3 regions of the Aquitalea magnusonii genome follow, and region 3 is predicted to be linked to each of the others. Evidence: predicted binding sites of a transcription regulator. Region 3 holds the regulator's gene; each other region holds the start of a gene.

The links. The regulator HrcA, encoded in region 3, represses chaperone genes, less so after heat shock. The targets are predictions, from matches to a motif close to ATTAGCACTCGNNNNNNNCGAGTGCTAAT.
Region 1: rpoH (RNA polymerase sigma factor RpoH) is a predicted target of HrcA. The motif match lies at 4,617-4,645, and genes of this name have one in related genera.
Region 2: groES (co-chaperone GroES) is a predicted target of HrcA. The motif match lies at 3,774-3,802, and genes of this name have one in related genera.

Annotation. Positions count from the first base shown of each region.
Region 1 covers NZ_AP018823.1:4,653,707-4,659,550, forward strand. The annotation lists gene DLM_RS21895 (PglL family O-oligosaccharyltransferase) at 1-1,726, shown strand, start outside; gene DLM_RS21900 (PglL family O-oligosaccharyltransferase) at 1,821-3,608, shown strand; gene rpoH (RNA polymerase sigma factor RpoH) at 3,723-4,586, opposite strand; gene ftsX (permease-like cell division protein FtsX) at 4,787-5,695, opposite strand; gene ftsE (cell division ATP-binding protein FtsE) at 5,692-5,844, opposite strand, start outside.
Region 2 covers NZ_AP018823.1:3,561,908-3,567,751, forward strand. The annotation lists gene DLM_RS16925 (cytochrome b) at 1-120, opposite strand, end outside; gene petA (ubiquinol-cytochrome c reductase iron-sulfur subunit) at 135-719, opposite strand; gene DLM_RS16935 (Nif3-like dinuclear metal center hexameric protein) at 840-1,586, opposite strand; gene groL (chaperonin GroEL) at 1,720-3,363, opposite strand; gene groES (co-chaperone GroES) at 3,418-3,705, opposite strand; gene DLM_RS16950 (MraY family glycosyltransferase) at 3,876-4,865, opposite strand; gene rfbB (dTDP-glucose 4,6-dehydratase) at 5,177-5,844, shown strand, end outside.
Region 3 covers NZ_AP018823.1:2,746,554-2,752,397, reverse strand. The annotation lists gene recX (recombination regulator RecX) at 67-525, opposite strand; gene recA (recombinase RecA) at 541-1,590, opposite strand; gene hrcA (heat-inducible transcriptional repressor HrcA) at 1,751-2,767, shown strand; gene mltB (lytic murein transglycosylase B) at 2,802-3,854, shown strand; gene dnaX (DNA polymerase III subunit gamma/tau) at 3,929-5,844, shown strand, end outside.

The sequences.
Region 1 (5,844 bases), 1.9 Mb from region 3:
AGATGCATCGTGTCTATTTTTTCTGGCAACTTCAATGCTATTTCTATTGCCTGCAAGGTATGACTTCTCATTAAGTATATCTAAAGCATTGCTGCCAATATTTGGTTTTGTCATTTATTTGGCGATAACGAACCATAATCTGACGAATGTTACAGTCTTCATTGCAGTGCTGTTTTTTTTCCTGATTTGGGGTCTGTTGTTTTCCATTCGATTTAGTGCTGATGCATGTGGGGAGCTTCTACTGGCTCTTGCGACGGTGGTTTTTATTTTTGCAATGTTGCAAGTTATGTTGGGTTTGTTGCAAGTGTTAAACCTTGCCCCTTTCTTGCATGGTTATGTAGTGTTTGACCGGTCTGCCGCTAATTCGAACATTATGGGTAATATCGGACAGCGGAATCAATATGCCCAGTTTCTAAGTTGGGGTATATTGTCTGCTTGCTATCTTCATGCCAATAGTCTATTGCGTAGGCCATTTTTCATTGGAAGTGTGTTTTTATTGGCATGGTTGTCGGCATGTGCTGGTGCACGCTTGGTATGGGCTTATGCACTGATTTTTTCTGTGTTGGGATGGTATTGGTCCAGGCGTAATAAAGCAGAAACAGTCCGTCGTATGGTCTGGGCGATGGTTGCTGCTGTCGCCTTGATGGTATCTACTCAATTATTTAGTCAGCAGATCGCTACCTTGTTGACTTGGATGGGAGTTCCCATTCACGTGGTAAGCGGAGCAGATCGTTTCTTTTCAGCAGGTTTTGGTATCCGTCGTCGTATCGAGTGGACTAAAGCATGGGATATTTTTATACAGCAACCTTGGCTTGGTATTGGTTGGGGGATGTTTCCAGCACAGTCAGTTGAGATGGAGTTAACTGGTGGGTTACCGAAATATCCAGAGAGCTGGTTGTTCGTTCATTGCCATAATCTTTTTTTCCAGCTACTGGCTGAAACCGGTATTGTTGGTGTACTGATAGTATTTTCCACACTGTTTTATACGTTAGGAGCTTTTTTGCGGAAAGGCGAACAGTCGGCGGAAAATTTACTGTTGCTGGGTATCGGCTGTGTGATCCTAGCTCACAGTATGTTTGAGTATCCACTGTGGTATCTACCATTTTTCAGCATGTTCTTGATCGTTCTGTTGCTTGCTCCTGTAGGCCGGGTTGTGCTTCCCCTGCGTACAGCGTTTATCAGGATAAGCGACTTGGTAGTCATGTTAATGGCACTATTTTATGTGGGGACTGGTGTGGCAGTCTTTCAAACTATGGTGGCGTATGTTTTCCCAACCTCAAATGTGCAGGAAAATGTACGGCGCATGGCAACCTTGTTTGATGTCGGCAAAAATGTATTGTGGACAAATGACGTAGATATTGTATTGGCCAATTATCTGGTTCCCTCACGTGATCAGCTAGACCTGAAGCTGCAGCACTTTTCCCGATTAGCTGCTTATCGGCCCTATCCAGAGGTATTGCTGAAGTTGGCAGTTTTGTATGCATTAGATAAGCAGACGGCTAAAGCCGAGCATACGATAAAGCTTGCAATCGCAAACTATCCAGACTATTCACCTAATTTTGATTACCGTTTAGAAATGATAAGGAAGGATGAGTTGAAACCATTGCAACTGATCTCCTCTAGGGCGGCCAAGGCATATGTCGATCATGGTGCTCAGACCGATCCAGGCCGTATCGCCGCCGTCATGACCGTCGCTTCCCCCGTGACCCGCAAGCCCTTGTTCTAAGCTGTTAAAGACACCGCCAAGCTGATGGCTGGCGGTGTCTTCACTGGCTGACATGCGGTATCCTCGCTGTTTTGCATTCTGGCCTCATTCCATCATGCCCTTTCCGACACTTTCCCGCCGTCTGGCCTTGCTGGCTTTTTGCCTGATCGCCATTCTGCCGTTTGCCTCCCGCATTCACTTTGTGCCCTTGCCGCAGTGGTTTGGCGAGATGAACGTGGTATGGCTGATGCTGGCGTCAGCCGTTTTCCTGCTGCCTGGTGGCGTATTGTTTGAGCGCATTCCGCGGGCCAGTTGGTGGTGTCTGTCCCTGGCGTTGCTGTGGGCGCTCCAGCCACAGTTGGTGCAGGCCTTGTTTCCCGGCATGACCTATGCCACCGCGCTGGCCTGGTTAGTAGTGGCCTTGCTGGCTGGCTTGGCATATAGCCTGCAACAGAGCTTTGGCCAGCGCGAGTTTGCTGTCTGGTTGGCGCGGGCCATCATCGTGGGTGGGCTGGTGCAATCACTGATTGGTCTGGCGCAGTTGACGGGCTTGGCGCACACGCTCGGCCTGTTTTATGACAGTGCCCATCCGAGTACCAATATCTTTGGCCATATAGGACAGCGCAACCAATATGCGCATTATCTGATGTGGTCGGTGGTGAGTGGTGTGTATCTGTTTGCCGTGGACCGCATGGCGCGCGGTTGGCTGGCGGTGTTGGTGGTCTGGCTGGGGTTGATGCTGGCTTATGCTGCATCGCGCACCACGCTGCTTTATCTGCTGGCATTGACGCTGCTGGGCGGTCTGTGGCACTGGCGCATGCGTAGTGCCGAATCGCGCCGCTTGATGTGGGCGATGTTGCTGTCCTGCATCGTGGTGTTTGCCGCACAGTTTGCCTTGCCGCTGGTAAACCATCTGGTATCCCTGTTCACCCATGCCACTGTCACCAATGCTTCCGGGGTAGAGCGCCTGGCTGCCAATGGCGATGACATGGGTTCGCGACGTATTGCCGAGATGGGAAAAGCCTGGCTTACCTTCAAGTCGCATCCGCTGTGGGGGGTGGGCTGGTCGCAATATGCCGCGGAGAGTGTGCGCTTGCAGCCTTTGCCGCAGTTTGCCAGTGCGGGCTTCAACAGTGGGCTGTTTACCAATTGCCATAATCTGATCCTGCAGTTGTTGGCGGAGATGGGACTGCCGATCACCCTGGCGGTGGTGGGTGGTTTTGCCTGGGTGGTGTGGCCCTTCTTCAGCGAGCGTGCCGAGGCGGAAGGCATGCTGGCCTTGGGTTGCATGGCGGTGACGCTGATCCACAGCATGCTGGAGTACCCGCTGTGGTATCTGTATTTCCTCGCCATGCTGGTGGTGTTTGCCGCCATGTCGCCGGCGCGAACGGGCCGGGCCGCGTGGCTGGTGCGTGTTGCCTGGCTGCTGGGCATGGTGTTTGTCGGTTATTTATCGGTGGTGACTTGGTCTACCTACAACGAGCTGGTCGGTTTGTATTCCCAGACAGATAATCCGGCACGCGATGCCAAGCGTCAGCAGCGTCTGGCCGAGATCATGGTGCAGCATCCTCTGTTTGCCTATCATGCGCTCAGCACGCTGGATGATTATCTGACTGCGGATACCTCCAATCTGTCACAGAAGCTGGAGTGGGAGGAGCGCCTGACAGCCTTCCGCCCTTACCCTGATGTGATGATGAAGAAGGCGCAGATGCTGGCATTGGCGGGCCGGGAGGCGGAAGCCAAAGCAACGGTCTCAACGGCACTGGCCTCATTCCCTACATATGCCAAGGATTATCTGGACGAGATCGACGAGGATGTGCCGCAGTGGCAGCCCTTGCGTGCAGTGGCCCAGCAGGTGTTTGACCGGTTGCCGGCCAAGTACCGGGGGGGCGAGGGGGAGTAAGCAGGGTCTGGCGGATGGTGTCGCGGTGGCTTTGTCCCCGCTTGACGCCATCTGTGCATGAAAAAGCCCGCGTTAGCAGACGCGGGCTTTGTTAAATCAGGCTGTGCTGATAGCTCAGCTATCGATGACCACACCTTCGCTCAGTGCAGTCTTCATCTTGCCCAGTGCCTTGGCTTCAATCTGGCGAATGCGTTCTGCCGATACACCAAATTCGGCAGCCAATTCGTGCAGCGTGGCGCCGCCATCGTCTGCCAGCCAGCGTGCTTCAACAATACGGCGGCTGCGGGCATCAAGCGAGGACAGCGCATACTCGATGCCTTCGGTTTGCAGATGGTCGAAAGCCTTGCGCTCCAGCGCGCGGGTAGGTTCATGATGCGCATCGGCCAGCCAGTCGATCGGGGCATAGCCTTCATCATCACCATCATCTGCCATCAGGGCGATATCTTGTCCGCTCATGCGGGTTTCCATTTCCCGCACTTCTTCGGGTTTAACGCCAAGATCTTCGGCAATCTGCCGGGCTTCATTTTCGCTCAAGGCGGAGAAGCTGCTTTTCATGCTGCGCAGATTGAAGAACAGCTTGCGTTGCGGCTTGGTGGTGGCAATGCGTACCAGGCGCCAGTTGCGCAGGATGAATTCGTGGATTTCAGCCTTGATCCAATGCACGGCAAAGGAAAACAGGCGAACGCCACGGCCCGGTTCGAAGCGTTTTACCGCTTTCATCAGGCCGATATTGCCTTCCTGGATCAGGTCGGCTTGCGGCAGGCCGTAACCGGCATAGCCACGCGAAATCGATACGACGACACGCAGGTGCGATAGCACCATCTGGCGGGCGGCTTCCAGATCATTGTCTTGCTGGAAGCGGGTGGCCAGCTCTGTCTCCTGTTCGGGGGTCAGCATGGGAACACTGTTCACCGCCTGAATGTATTGCTCCAGGCTGCCGCTGGACGACGGAACGGGCAAGGCAAATGTTGTGGTCATCAGTGTAACTACCTCCTTGGGTAGTGCTATCTTAGCACTCGCATATAGAGAGTGCTAGCAAGCAAAGGTTCCAGCGTCAATGAATTTTTCTATGGAGCCGATAGATTTTTACCAGACAAACCAGGGAAAAGACCAAGATGAATGCGCTGGCTGGGTCTCACATTAAGCGAAACCCAGCCGCAGGGGAAAGTAATGGATTGTTAACGAGGTTGAATTTTCCGCAGGTGATGATCGGATGCCAGGCGGGCACCCAGCATGGCCAGCAGGGCGGAGACCGCCAGCACCACCAGCAGTTCGCTGGCATTCAGGCCGCGCAGGGAAACGCGCTCGTTGTAGAGCTGGGCAAAATCATGAATGGCAGGATTGGCGGTTAGTACCAGCCAACTGGTCAGGCCCCATGCCGCCAGGCCGGCCAGCAAACCCTGCCACATGGCGTGATACATGAAGGGCCGGCGGATAAAGCTGTCAGGTGCGCCAATCAGCTTGGCCACTTCGATCTCGTCCCGCCGCGCCAGAATCTGCATGCGTACCGCATTATGCGTGACCAGCACCAGGGCAATGCCCAGTGCGCCGCCCAGGAACCAGGTTAACTGCTTGCCCAGTTCCACCATGCCGTACAGCCGCTTGGCCCAGCGGGCATCAAATTGTGCGGCTTCCACCATGGGCAGGCCGGACAGTTCTTTCTGCAGCATTTCCAGTTCGTGTGGTTCCAGTGTCTTGGGGGTGACGACGAAGGCATCGGGCAGTGGATTGTCGGTCAGGCCATCACTCAGTCCTGCCAGGCCATTGCGCTTTTCCAGATCGCTCAGTGCCTGCTTCTTGCCGACAAAGCTGAAGCTCTGGATACGCGGGTGCTTGGTGAGTGTGCTGGAAACCGCGGCCAGGTCGGCTTCTTCGGCAGATTGCTCCATGAACAGGGTGATTTGCGGCGTGGCGGTCAGTCGACCGGCCCATTCCTGGATGCTGCTGACGGTCAGATAGAGCGACAAGGGCAGTGCCAGTGCGATGGATAGCATCAGCAAGGTGAGCAGGCTGCCGAATGGTTGGCGGACTATCTTGCCCAGGGCTTGACGTGCGCTTTGCCAGTTCAGGTACAGGTAGTGTTTCATGCGGCGAATTGTCCTTCCTTCAACCGGATGATGCGGCGACCATAGTCTTCCATGAGTGTTTCATCATGGGCGGAAATCACCACGGTGACACCCACCTGATGAAAGGATTTGAACAGCTCCATGATGTCCAGTGCATAAGCGCGGTCGAG
Region 2 (5,844 bases), 820 kb from region 3:
GAAGAAATACCAGAAGTTGAAGTTCTTCGGTGCGTAATACTCGGTAACGTGCTCTTTCAGCATCGACGACAGCGGGAAACGGTCGTCAATCCAGTTCAGCAGCTTTTGTCCTTTGCTCATTTTTCCCCCTCAGCTTATTTGTCGTCGCCAATCAGCAGGCGGGTATCGGACAGATACTTATGCGGCGGAATCTCCAGGTTCTTCGGAGCCGGCACACCCTTGAACACACGGGCAGCCAGGTCGAACTTGGAACCGTGGCATGGGCAGTAGAAACCACCCAGCCAATCCGGACCCAGATCGGCAGGTGCCAGATCGGGACGGAAGGTCGGCGAACAGCCCAGGTGGGTACAGATGCCCACGGCAACCAGCAATTCCGGCTTGATGGAACGGCCTTCGTTCTGGCAGTACTTGGGTTGCTGTTCTACTTCAGACTTGGGGTCAACCAGCTTGGGGTCATTCTTCGGCAAGTCCGCAATCTGCTGTTTGGTGCGGGACAGCAGCCATACCGGCTTGCCGCGCCATTCAACGTTGATTTTCTGGCCCGGCTCCAGCTTGCTGATATCCACCTCAACCGGTGCACCCGCAGCCTTTGCCCGTTCAGACGGGAAGAAACTCATCAGAAACGGCGTTGCCACCCCGGCAACGGCCACACCCCCAACAGCGCTGGTTGCTACCGTCAGAAACCGACGGCGCCCCGTATCGACTTGTTGTTCACTCATTACAGTCATCCTCAAACGTGGAAACCGAGCTCAAACTTCAAACCAGACGATTTTACCTGATTAGCAGTAGGGACATGAAGCGTCTATGCAAATAAATTGAGCCAGGTCGGGTCGTTTTGCCTAAACCGGGTTGAAAAGATCGACAAATTCAACACTGATGCCGTGCAAATGAGAAAGCTTCTCGCCCAGTGCGGCAATGCCATAACGTTCAGTGGCATGATGACCGGCGGCAATAAAGGCCACGCCATACTCGGCGGCCAGATGGAAACACTGCTCGGATACTTCACCGGTCACAAAGGCAGTTACCCCCAGGCGGATGGCTTCTTCAAAAAATCCCTGCGCCCCTCCCGTACACCAGGCCACCCGGCTTACCTGTTGATTTTCATCACCCAACAGCAAGGCATTGCGCCCCAGCACCTGACTGAGATGATCGGCAAACTCGCGGGCCGAGCCTGCTGGCGGCCAACTGCCATGCCATAGCAAGCCCTGATCACCCGACTGCCCGGCCACCTCCAGCCCCAGCACGGCGGCCAACCGGGCATTGTTGCCAAGCTCCGGATGGGCATCCAGCGGCAAGTGGTAAGCAATCAGGCTGATGTCATGCTGCAACAATTTGGCCACACGCTGACGCTTCATGCCCACCAGCCGGACATCTTCACCCTTCCAGAAGTAGCCATGATGCACCAGGATGGCATCCGCCTGGCGCTCAATCGCCGCATCGATCAGCGCCTGAGACGCAGTGACGCCGCAGACAATGCGCTTGACTTGCGCCCTGCCCTCCACCTGCAATCCATTAGGGGCATAGTCCTTGTAACGCCATGGTTCCAGCCATTCATCCAGGTTGGCGAGCACTTGCTGTAATTGCATCTTGCATCCTTGCTAAGCGAAATCGATGTCAGACTATTGTGCCAGAGATGGCGCATGCCACCCGAGATAGCGCAAAAACAAAAAACCCCGCAATGACGCGGGGTTTTTTGCATTCAGCGGAAGGCTGGTCAGCTTACATCATGCCGCCCATGCCACCCATGCCGCCCATATCCGGCATGCCGCCAGCAGCCGGCTTGTCTTCCGGCAGTTCTGCGATCATGCAGTCGGTGGTCAGCATCAGGCCGGCAACAGAAGCAGCGTGTTGCAGCGCGGAGCGGGTTACCTTGGCCGGATCCAGCACGCCCATTTCCAGCATGTCGCCGTATTCGCCGGTGGCAGCGTTGTAACCGAAGTTACCCTTGCCTTCCAGCACCTTGTTCACCACAACGGACGGCTCGTCGCCAGCGTTCTTGACGATCTGACGCAGCGGCGCTTCGATGGCCTTCAGTACGATCTTCACACCGGCGTCTTGATCAACGTTGTCGGTCTTCAGGCTGTCCAGAGTGGAACGGGCACGCAGCAGAGCCACGCCACCACCCGCTACCACGCCTTCTTCCACAGCGGCGCGGGTTGCGTGCAGCGCGTCTTCAACGCGCGCCTTCTTCTCTTTCATTTCCACTTCGGTGGCAGCGCCAACCTTGATCACGGCAACACCGCCGGCCAGCTTGGCCACGCGCTCTTGCAGTTTTTCGCGGTCGTAGTCGGAAGTGGCTTCCTCGATCTGGCGACGGATTTCACCCACGCGCGCCTGGATGGCATCAGCCTGACCAGCGCCATCGATGATAATGGTGTTTTCCTTGCCCACTTCGATACGCTTGGCTTGGCCCAGCATGTCCAGAGTGGCTTTTTCCAGGGTCAGGCCCAGTTCTTCGGCAATCACGGTACCGCCGGTCAGGATGGCGATATCCTGCAACATGGCCTTGCGACGGTCGCCAAAGCCCGGAGCCTTGACAGCAACCACCTTCAGGATGCCGCGGATGGTGTTGACCACCAGAGTAGCCAGCGCTTCGCCTTCAACATCTTCGGCAATGATCAGCAGCGGACGACCAGACTTGGCCACTTGCTCCAGTACCGGCAGCAGATCGCGGATGTTGGAGATCTTCTTGTCGAACAGCAGGACAAAAGGATTATCCAGAGCGGCAATCTGTTTTTCCTGATTGTTGATGAAGTACGGGGACAGGTAGCCGCGGTCGAACTGCATACCTTCAACCACGTCCAGTTCGTTGCTCAGGCTCTTGCCGTCTTCAACGGTAATCACGCCTTCCTTGCCCACTTTTTCCATGGCGGTGGCGATGATTTCACCGATGTCGGAATCGGAGTTGGCGGAAATGGAACCAACCTGGGCGATTTCCTTGGTGGTGGCACATGGCTTGGCGATCTTGGCGATTTCACCTACCAGGGAAATCACAGCCTTGTCGATACCGCGCTTCAGGTCCATCGGGTTCATGCCGGCGGCAACAAACTTCATGCCTTCCTGCACGATGGCCTGGGCCAGAACAGTAGCCGTAGTGGTACCGTCGCCGGCTACATCGGAAGTCTTGGAGGCCACTTCCTTCACCATTTGCGCGCCCATGTTTTCGAACTTGTCTTTCAGTTCGATTTCCTTGGCAACGGAAACACCATCCTTGGTGATGGTCGGCGCGCCAAAGGAGCGGTCCAGCACGACATTGCGGCCTTTCGGACCCAGGGTAACCTTGACGGCGTCAGCCAGAATGTTGACACCAACCACCATCTTGGCGCGTGCGGAATCACCGAACTTTACGTCTTTTGCAGCCATGCTCAAATCTCCAAAATTCTATGAAAGGGTCGTAGAAGGGTGTATGGGTCGGAATTACTCGACGATGCCCATGACATCTTCCTCGCGCATTACGAGGACTTCTTCGCCGTCAACCTTAACGGACTGGCCGGAGTACTTGCCGAAGATGACCTTGTCGCCAACCTTCAGCTCCAGCGGACGGCGCTCGCCATTGTCCAGGACCTTGCCGTTACCGACAGCCAGCACCTCGCCCATGTCGGGCTTTTCAGCTGCAGCACCCGGCAGAACGATGCCGGATGCGGTTTTTTCTTCAGCCTCAAGGCGCTTGATAACAACACGATCGTGCAGCGGACGAATTGCCATTGATCTCTCCTAAATACAATTGGCTGTTGAAAGCAAATGATCTGCCAGGATGGCAGTGCGGGGCGGGCATTAGCACTCGCCCCTGACGAGTGCTAATAATAGGGACGGCCCAGGCAGGTTTCAAGTGGGGGAGCTGCAAAAACTTTCCTGCCCGCATGGGCAGGAAGGGCTCAGGAATCGTCGCGGCGCAACACCAGCCAGTTGGGCACTTTGAAACGTACGATCATGCGGTACAGATACAGGTAGCCCAATACAAATAGCAGGCAGAACAACATCAGTACCCAGGTGCGGTTCCAGAACAACATCGCGGGAACCACAGAAAAGGAGGTCAGCAACCACAAATAGGGGGAGGTCATGCTGTTGCGCTGGGTCAGGTGACGAGCATCCTTGGAACCCACCATCCACAACACCATGCGCTTGTAAATCATCTGGTGCAGATGCAAGGCATCGGGATAGCCTACTGCCCGGCCTTGCAGAAACTTGCGGCGGTAAATGGAAAAAACCGTTTCAAATACGGGATAGATCACACACAACAAGGGAAACCACGGCGACACTGCCGGGTTGCGGGCCACCAGCAAAACCGATATTTCCGCAATCATAAAGCCAATCAAATAGGCCCCACCATCGCCGGCAAAAATCAGGCCGCGTGGGAAATTCCAGAACAGAAAACCCAACACAGCCCCAACCATGGCAAAACACACGCTCATCAGCACAATATCCTGCACCTTGAAACAGACATAAATGATGGCCAAGAAAATGAACACTGCCACCATACCGGATAGGCCGTTATAGCCATCAATGATATTCACTGCGTGCGCAACGCCGCCCACCGCCACCACGGTCAATAGCAATGACAGCCACCAGTACGAAGCCAGAAGGTGATCAACACCTGGAATGGACAGCCGTGCCAGCCCGGCACCCAGCAGGAAATAACCCAGCCCGGCGGCTACAAAGGTGGCAAGCAAGCGAGGCAAGGGGCCGATTTTCTTGGTGAGGTCTTCGATAAAACCAGCTGCGAATGCCGGGAAAGCTGACAGCAACAGCAACAGCACCCATACCGATGTGTTGAGATAGCCAGAGAGAGCACAGCCTGCAATCAGGCCCAGCATGATGGGCAGGCCGCCAATGCGCGGTACCGGCGTGGCATGGAATTTCTGCACGCCAGTGACGTCACCATCGGTCGAAAAACGTGCATGCAAGTGCGCATAGCGAATCAGGAATTGCCCCGAAAATAAAGAAGCCGCCAGTGCAAGTAGAAGAATCTGCAACATAGGATGTAATTACCTGGATAAGCATTAAACTGACGCACGACAGATCGTAAGCAGGTGAGCTGCATGTCAGTATATTTTGTTCATTTTGCCCTATAATTTGTGCCGAATAAAACGACTGATGCAAATCAGTCATCCCACCGGATGACTACTACAATATTTTCATGAAAAACAAAATTGACATAACCCATTGGAATCATTGAATGATATTGGTGACTGGCGGTGCCGGCTTCATTGGAGCCAACTTTGTCCTGGACTGGCTGAATGGCAATGACGAAGCTGTCATTAACCTGGACAAGCTGACCTACGCCGGCAATCTGCAAACCCTCTCCAGCCTGGAAAACGACCCGCGCCACCTGTTCGTACAAGGCGATATCGGGGATCGGGAACTGGTCGGCCGCCTGCTGCAAGAGCATCAGGTGCGCGCTGTCATCAACTTCGCGGCAGAAAGCCATGTCGATCGTTCCATCCACGGCCCGGGTGAATTCATCCAGACCAATGTGGTCGGCACCTTCAACTTGCTGGAAGCTGTCCGGGCCTACTGGAGTGAACTGGAAGGTGAAGCCAAAGCGGCTTTCCGCTTCCTGCACGTGTCCACTGATGAAGTGTACGGCACACTGTCCGCCACTGACGCGCCGTTCAGCGAAAGCAACCGCTACGAACCCAACAGCCCGTACTCGGCCAGCAAGGCCGCGTCTGACCACCTGGTACGTGCCTGGCACCACACTTACGGCCTGCCCGTCCTCACCACCAACTGCAGCAACAACTACGGCCCTTATCATTTCCCGGAAAAGCTGATTCCACTGGTCATCCTGAATGCACTGGCCGGCAAGCCCTTGCCCATTTACGGTGATGGCCAGCAAATCCGCGA
Region 3 (5,844 bases):
ACTTCATCTGCTGTCTGCGGCGGCGCGCCTGGGGCCGGGTTCTCTGCGCGGTTTTGTCAGCGGCGGTTAGTCCTCGTCAGCCCAGGGGAAGTCGTCTTCGTCACGGCCTGCCATCACCTGGCGGATGACGCCCATGCCAAAGCCGCGTGCCGCCAGAAAACGCATTTGTTTTGCCCTTTCCTGCGGCGTGCTGGCCACGCTGCCAAACTTCTTTTCCCATTGCTGCCGGGCCAGGGCCAGGTCGTCGCGGTCTGCCAGGGCATCGGCAATGTCTTCCTGAGCAACACCGCGCTGGCGCATTTCCTGCTGCAGACGCCGGCTGCCATATTTCTGGCCCTTGACGTCGGCAAACTGCCGGGCAAAGCGGCTGTCGGACTGCCAGTTGCGCTCGGCCAGCTCATCCAGCAGGGCTGAGAGTTGTTCCGCACTTTCGGCAAACGGCGCGAGCCGCCGCTCCAGTTCCCGCCGCGTGTATTCGCGGCGGGACAGGAGATCGACGGCTCGCGCCTTCAGGCTTTTTTCCATCGGCACGCCGACTGCTTAGACGTCCAGTACGTCGTCAGCCATGTCTTCGGCGTCGTTTTCGGTGATTTCCACCTTGATGCCGACGGCTTCGCGGATCTTGGCTTCGATTTCCTTGGCGATGGCCGGGTTGGACTTCAGCCATTCACGGGTGTTGTCCTTGCCCTGGCCGATCTTCTGGCCGTTGTAGGCATACCAGGCACCGGATTTTTCAATGAAGCCGTGCTTGACGCCCAGCTCGATGATTTCACCTTCGCGGCTGATGCCTTCACCGTACAGGATGTCGAAATCGGCCTGGCGGAACGGCGGCGATACCTTGTTCTTCACCACCTTGACGCGGGTTTCGTTACCGATCACCTCGTCAGCCTTCTTGATGCCGCCAACGCGGCGGATGTCCAGGCGTACCGAAGCGTAGAACTTCAGCGCATTACCGCCGGTGGTGGTTTCTGGGTTGCCGAACATCACGCCGATCTTCATGCGGATCTGGTTGATGAAGATCACCAGGGTATTGGTGCGCTTGATGTTGGCGGTCAGCTTGCGCAGCGCCTGGCTCATCAGGCGGGCTTGCAGGCCGACGTGGCTGTCGCCCATTTCGCCTTCGATTTCAGCCTTGGGTACCAGCGCGGCCACCGAGTCGATCACGATGACGTCAACACCGCTGGAGCGTACCAGCATGTCGCAGATTTCCAGTGCCTGCTCGCCGGTGTCCGGCTGGGAAATCAGCAAGTCTTCCACGTTCACGCCCAGCTTCTGGGCGTAGATCGGGTCCAGCGCGTTTTCCGCGTCGATGTAGGCGCAGGTGCCGCCCAGCTTCTGGGCTTCGGCCACGGCCTGCAGACACAGGGTGGTTTTACCGGAGGATTCCGGGCCGTAGATTTCCACGACACGACCGCGCGGCAGGCCGCCGACACCCAGTGCCAGGTCCAGGCCCAGCGAACCGGTGGATACCACTTGCAGGTTTTCGTTGATCTGGTTGTCGCTCATCCGCATGATCGAACCCTTGCCGAACTGCTTTTCGATCTGGGCAAGGGCTGCCGCCAATGCGCGGCTCTTGTCTTCTGACGCCATGCTGTCTCCAATTGCGTGTAGTGGAATCGATAGATGGGGGATTATCGCACAAAGCCAAGAGCCGACAAATGCGAATGGCAGCTTGAAATGACACCAATACACGCAACATGGTATTGATGGAGAGGCTGGCCGGAATCGTCTGGTCGGGTAAAATGAGAGCATGATGAACGAGCGCGCACAACGACTGCTGAAAACGCTGATCGAACGCTATATTGCCGATGGTCAGCCGGTGGGATCAAAAACCCTGTCCATGCTGTCCGGCATGGAACTGTCATCTGCTTCCATCCGTAACATCCTGGCCGACCTGGAAGGCATGGGGCTGATTGCCTCGCCGCATACCTCCGCCGGGCGCGTGCCGACGGCCAAGGGCTATCGCCTGTTTGTCGACCACCTGCTCACCATCCAGCCGCTGGAAGAACTGGCGATGCGCGAGCTGGAAAGCAGCCTGCAGCCGGACAGCCCGCAGCGCATTGCACAGGCGGCATCCACCTTGCTGTCCGATCTCACCCACTTTGCCGGGGTGGTGGTGACGCCGCAGCGCTCTGACGTGGCCTTCCGCCAGATCGAATTCCTGCGCCTGTCCGAGCGGCGCATCCTGATGATTCTGGTGACGCTGGATGGTGATGTGCAAAACCATTTGCTGACCACCGAACGCGATTACAGCCCGAGCGAACTGGTGGAGGCGGGCAACTTTATCAGCCAGCACTACGCCGGGCAGGGCATCAGTGCCATTGCCAGCCGCGTGGCGGTGGAACTGCGCGAGCTGCAGGGCAATATCACCGAACTGATGGCGGCTGCGGTGCGTTTTGGCCAGAGTTCGCTGGGCAGTCCCAATGATGCGGTGGTGATTGCCGGTGGTATGAATCTGCTGAATGTGCGCGATTTGTCCGAAGACTTGTCGCGGCTGCGCGAACTGTTTGCCACTTTCGAGCGCAAGACCGAGCTGTTGAAACTGCTTAACCAGGGCCAGGATGCGCAGGGTGTGAACATTTTCATTGGGGAGGAGTCTGGCGTGATGACGCTGGATGAATGCTCGGTGGTGACCGCGCCCTACAGCATCAACGGCATGGTGGTGGGTACCTTGGGTGTGGTCGGCCCCACCCGCATGGCCTACGAACGGGTGATTCCCATTGTGGACATCACTGCGCGGCTGGTGTCCAGCGCGCTCTCTTATTAAGCCGTCCGCCGGACGGTAGCATACGGAATACCTGATGAAACGATTGTTGATGGCGGCTGCCCTTGCTGGCGGCATGATCTCCTCCCTGGCGCAAGCCGATGCCGCACTGCTGGCGCGGCCCGATGTGCAGCGCTATATCGATGAGCAGGTAGCCAGCGGCGTATTCAACCGCCCCGAATTGGAAGCCGTGTTTGCCAATGTGGAACTCAAGCCCAACATCATTGCCATTCTGGACAAGCCGGCCACCTCGCGGCCCTGGTATCAGTTTCGCGGCAGCTTTTACAACGAGCGCCTGCTGAAAAACGGCGTGGCCTTCTGGCAGCAGCATGCCGCCACCTTGCAGCGCGCCGAGCAGGTGTATGGCGTGCCGCCGGAAATGGTGGTGGCCATTCTGGGCATTGAAACCAATTACGGCCGCAATACCGGCAGCTTCCGCCTGGCCGACGCGCTGACCACCATCGCCTTCAACTACCCGCGCCGCGCCGAATACTTCCGCGGCGAGCTGACCGAATTCCTCAAGTTGTCCAAGGAAGAGGGCATCGACCCGCTGACGCTCAAAGGCTCTTACGCCGGGGCGATGGGTCTGCCGCAATTCATGCCGTCCAGCTTCCGCAAATGGGCGGTGGATTTTGACGGCAGCGGCCACCGCGATATCTGGAATAACGTCGACGATGCCATCGGCAGCGTGGCGCATTACTTCCAGCTGCAAGGCTGGCGCCATGGTGACGACATCATCATTCCGGCAGCAGTGCAGCCGGGGGTGGATGTCAGCGGCCTGGTGGCCGACAAGTTCAACCTGCATCTGACGGTGGGTGAACTCAAGGCGCGCGGCATCCTGCCGCAGGCCCAGGTGGCGGACAACGTACAGGCCGTGCTGGTGCCGCTGGAAACCGCGCCGGGGGTGACGGAATACTGGCTGGGGCTGAATAATTTCTACGTGATCACCCGCTATAACAAGAGCACTCTGTATGCCAAGGTGGCGCAGGAGCTGGCTGGCGAGCTGCGCCTGCGTTACCTGAATGCCCAGGCCCTGCAATCCGCCCAGCCTGCCGCCGCCCAGCCCGAAGCGTCGACCCCGGCCCTGTAAGGCCAACCAGGCTGGCGGGTGCTCCTGTCAAAAGGAGTCGCCTTGCCGGCCGATTGCCATTAAAATCCGCCCCCATGAGCTATCAAGTCCTTGCCCGCAAGTGGCGTCCCAAGCGCTTTGCCGACCTGGTCGGCCAGGAGCACGTGGTGCGCGCCCTCTCCAATGCCCTGAAAGAAGAGCGGCTGCATCACGCCTATCTGCTGACCGGCACCCGCGGGGTGGGCAAGACCACCATCGCACGCATTCTGGCCAAGAGCCTGAACTGTGAGACCGGCACCACCGCCGAGCCTTGCGGTGAATGTTCTGCCTGTCGCCAGATCGACGCAGGCCGCTTTGTCGACCTGCTGGAAATCGACGCCGCTTCCAATACCGGCATCGACAATATCCGCGAAGTGCTGGAAAACGCGCAGTACGCGCCCACCTCCGGCCGCTTCAAGGTGTACATCATCGACGAAGTGCACATGCTGTCCAAGAGTGCCTTCAATGCCATGCTCAAGACGCTGGAAGAGCCGCCGGCCCACGTCAAGTTCATCCTGGCCACTACCGATCCGCAAAAAGTGCCGGTCACGGTGCTGTCGCGCTGCCTGCAGTTTTCGCTGCGCAATATGACGCCACAACAGGTGGCAGGCCATCTGGCCCATGTGCTGCAAGTGGAAAACGTGCCGCATGAAAGCGCCGCGCTGGCGCTGCTGGGCCGTGCCGCTGCCGGTTCCATGCGCGATGCGCTGTCGCTGCTGGATCAGGCCATTGCCTATGGCATGGGTGACGTCCGCGAAGACGGCGTGCGCGCCATGCTGGGCGCGGTGGACCGTCGCTACCTGTTTGTGTTGCTGGATGCGCTGGCATCCGGTGATGGCCCGCGCCTGATGGCCGAAGCCGAACAATTGGCCCAGCGTGGCATCGGCTTTGACAGTGTGCTGGCCGAAATGGCCGTGCTATTGCAGCAACTGGCCATGGCACAGACCGTGCCCACGGCGATTGCCGACGACGAACCGGAGCGCGAGGCATTGTTTGCGCTGGCCAGCCTGATTGCGCCGCAAGACGTGCAGCTGTACTACCAGATTGCCATTCATGGCCGCAAGGATCTGGCGCTGGCCCCGGACGAGCATGCCGGTTTCAGCATGACGCTGTTGCGCATGCTGGCCTTCCATCCACTCAATACCCCGGCTGATAGTGTGGCTGCGCCGCGCAGCAGCGGGCTTGCTGCAGCCGGCCATCGTCCAGTTCCGGCGGCTCCGGCAGCATCGCCAGCCGCCACGGCAGCCGAGCCGGCGGGGGATGGTTCCGCCGCTGCCCGCGCCTTGCTGGCGGGCCTGGCCAATCGCAAACCGGCCAGCCGTCCGGCCGAGCAGCAGGCTTCCCCGGCGGCCGACGCCGACCCGGAGCCTGCGCCACGGCCTGAGCCTGTCGCACCGCCACAAGCGCCGGTGGAGGCGGTTGCCAAGCCGCCAGTAGCGCCGCTTGTCGTGCAGACCGCCGCTGCATCCGCTCCGGCGGAAGAGACGCCTGAAGCTGAAGATCAGGCCAGTGAGCAAGACAGCGAACTGGAAACCGCTGCGCCTTGGGATGAGGGCGACGAAGACGATGCCTTGCCTGCCTATGCGATGGCCGAAGAGGCCGAGCTGGCGGAAACGGTGGCCTATCAGTTTGATGGTGACTGGAGTGCGCTGGTGGGCTTGCTGGGTACCCGTCTGGGTGCCGCCCGCATGCTGGCACACAATGCCGTACTGAAAAACTGGAGCCAGTCGCGACTGGAACTGGCCGTACCGGACAGCTTCCGTCACATGGCCACCCGCGACTATCAGGAAAAACTCAAGGCTGCGCTGACCGAGCAATTCGGTCAGCCGGTCGAACTGGTGGTGACAATCGAGGAACTGGGGCTGGAAACACCGGCCATGCAGGGTGCCCGTCATCGTCAGGAACAACTGGCCCAGGCCCGACAATGCCTGGAAAACGATCCGGTCATCCAGCAACTGGTGCGCGAAATGGG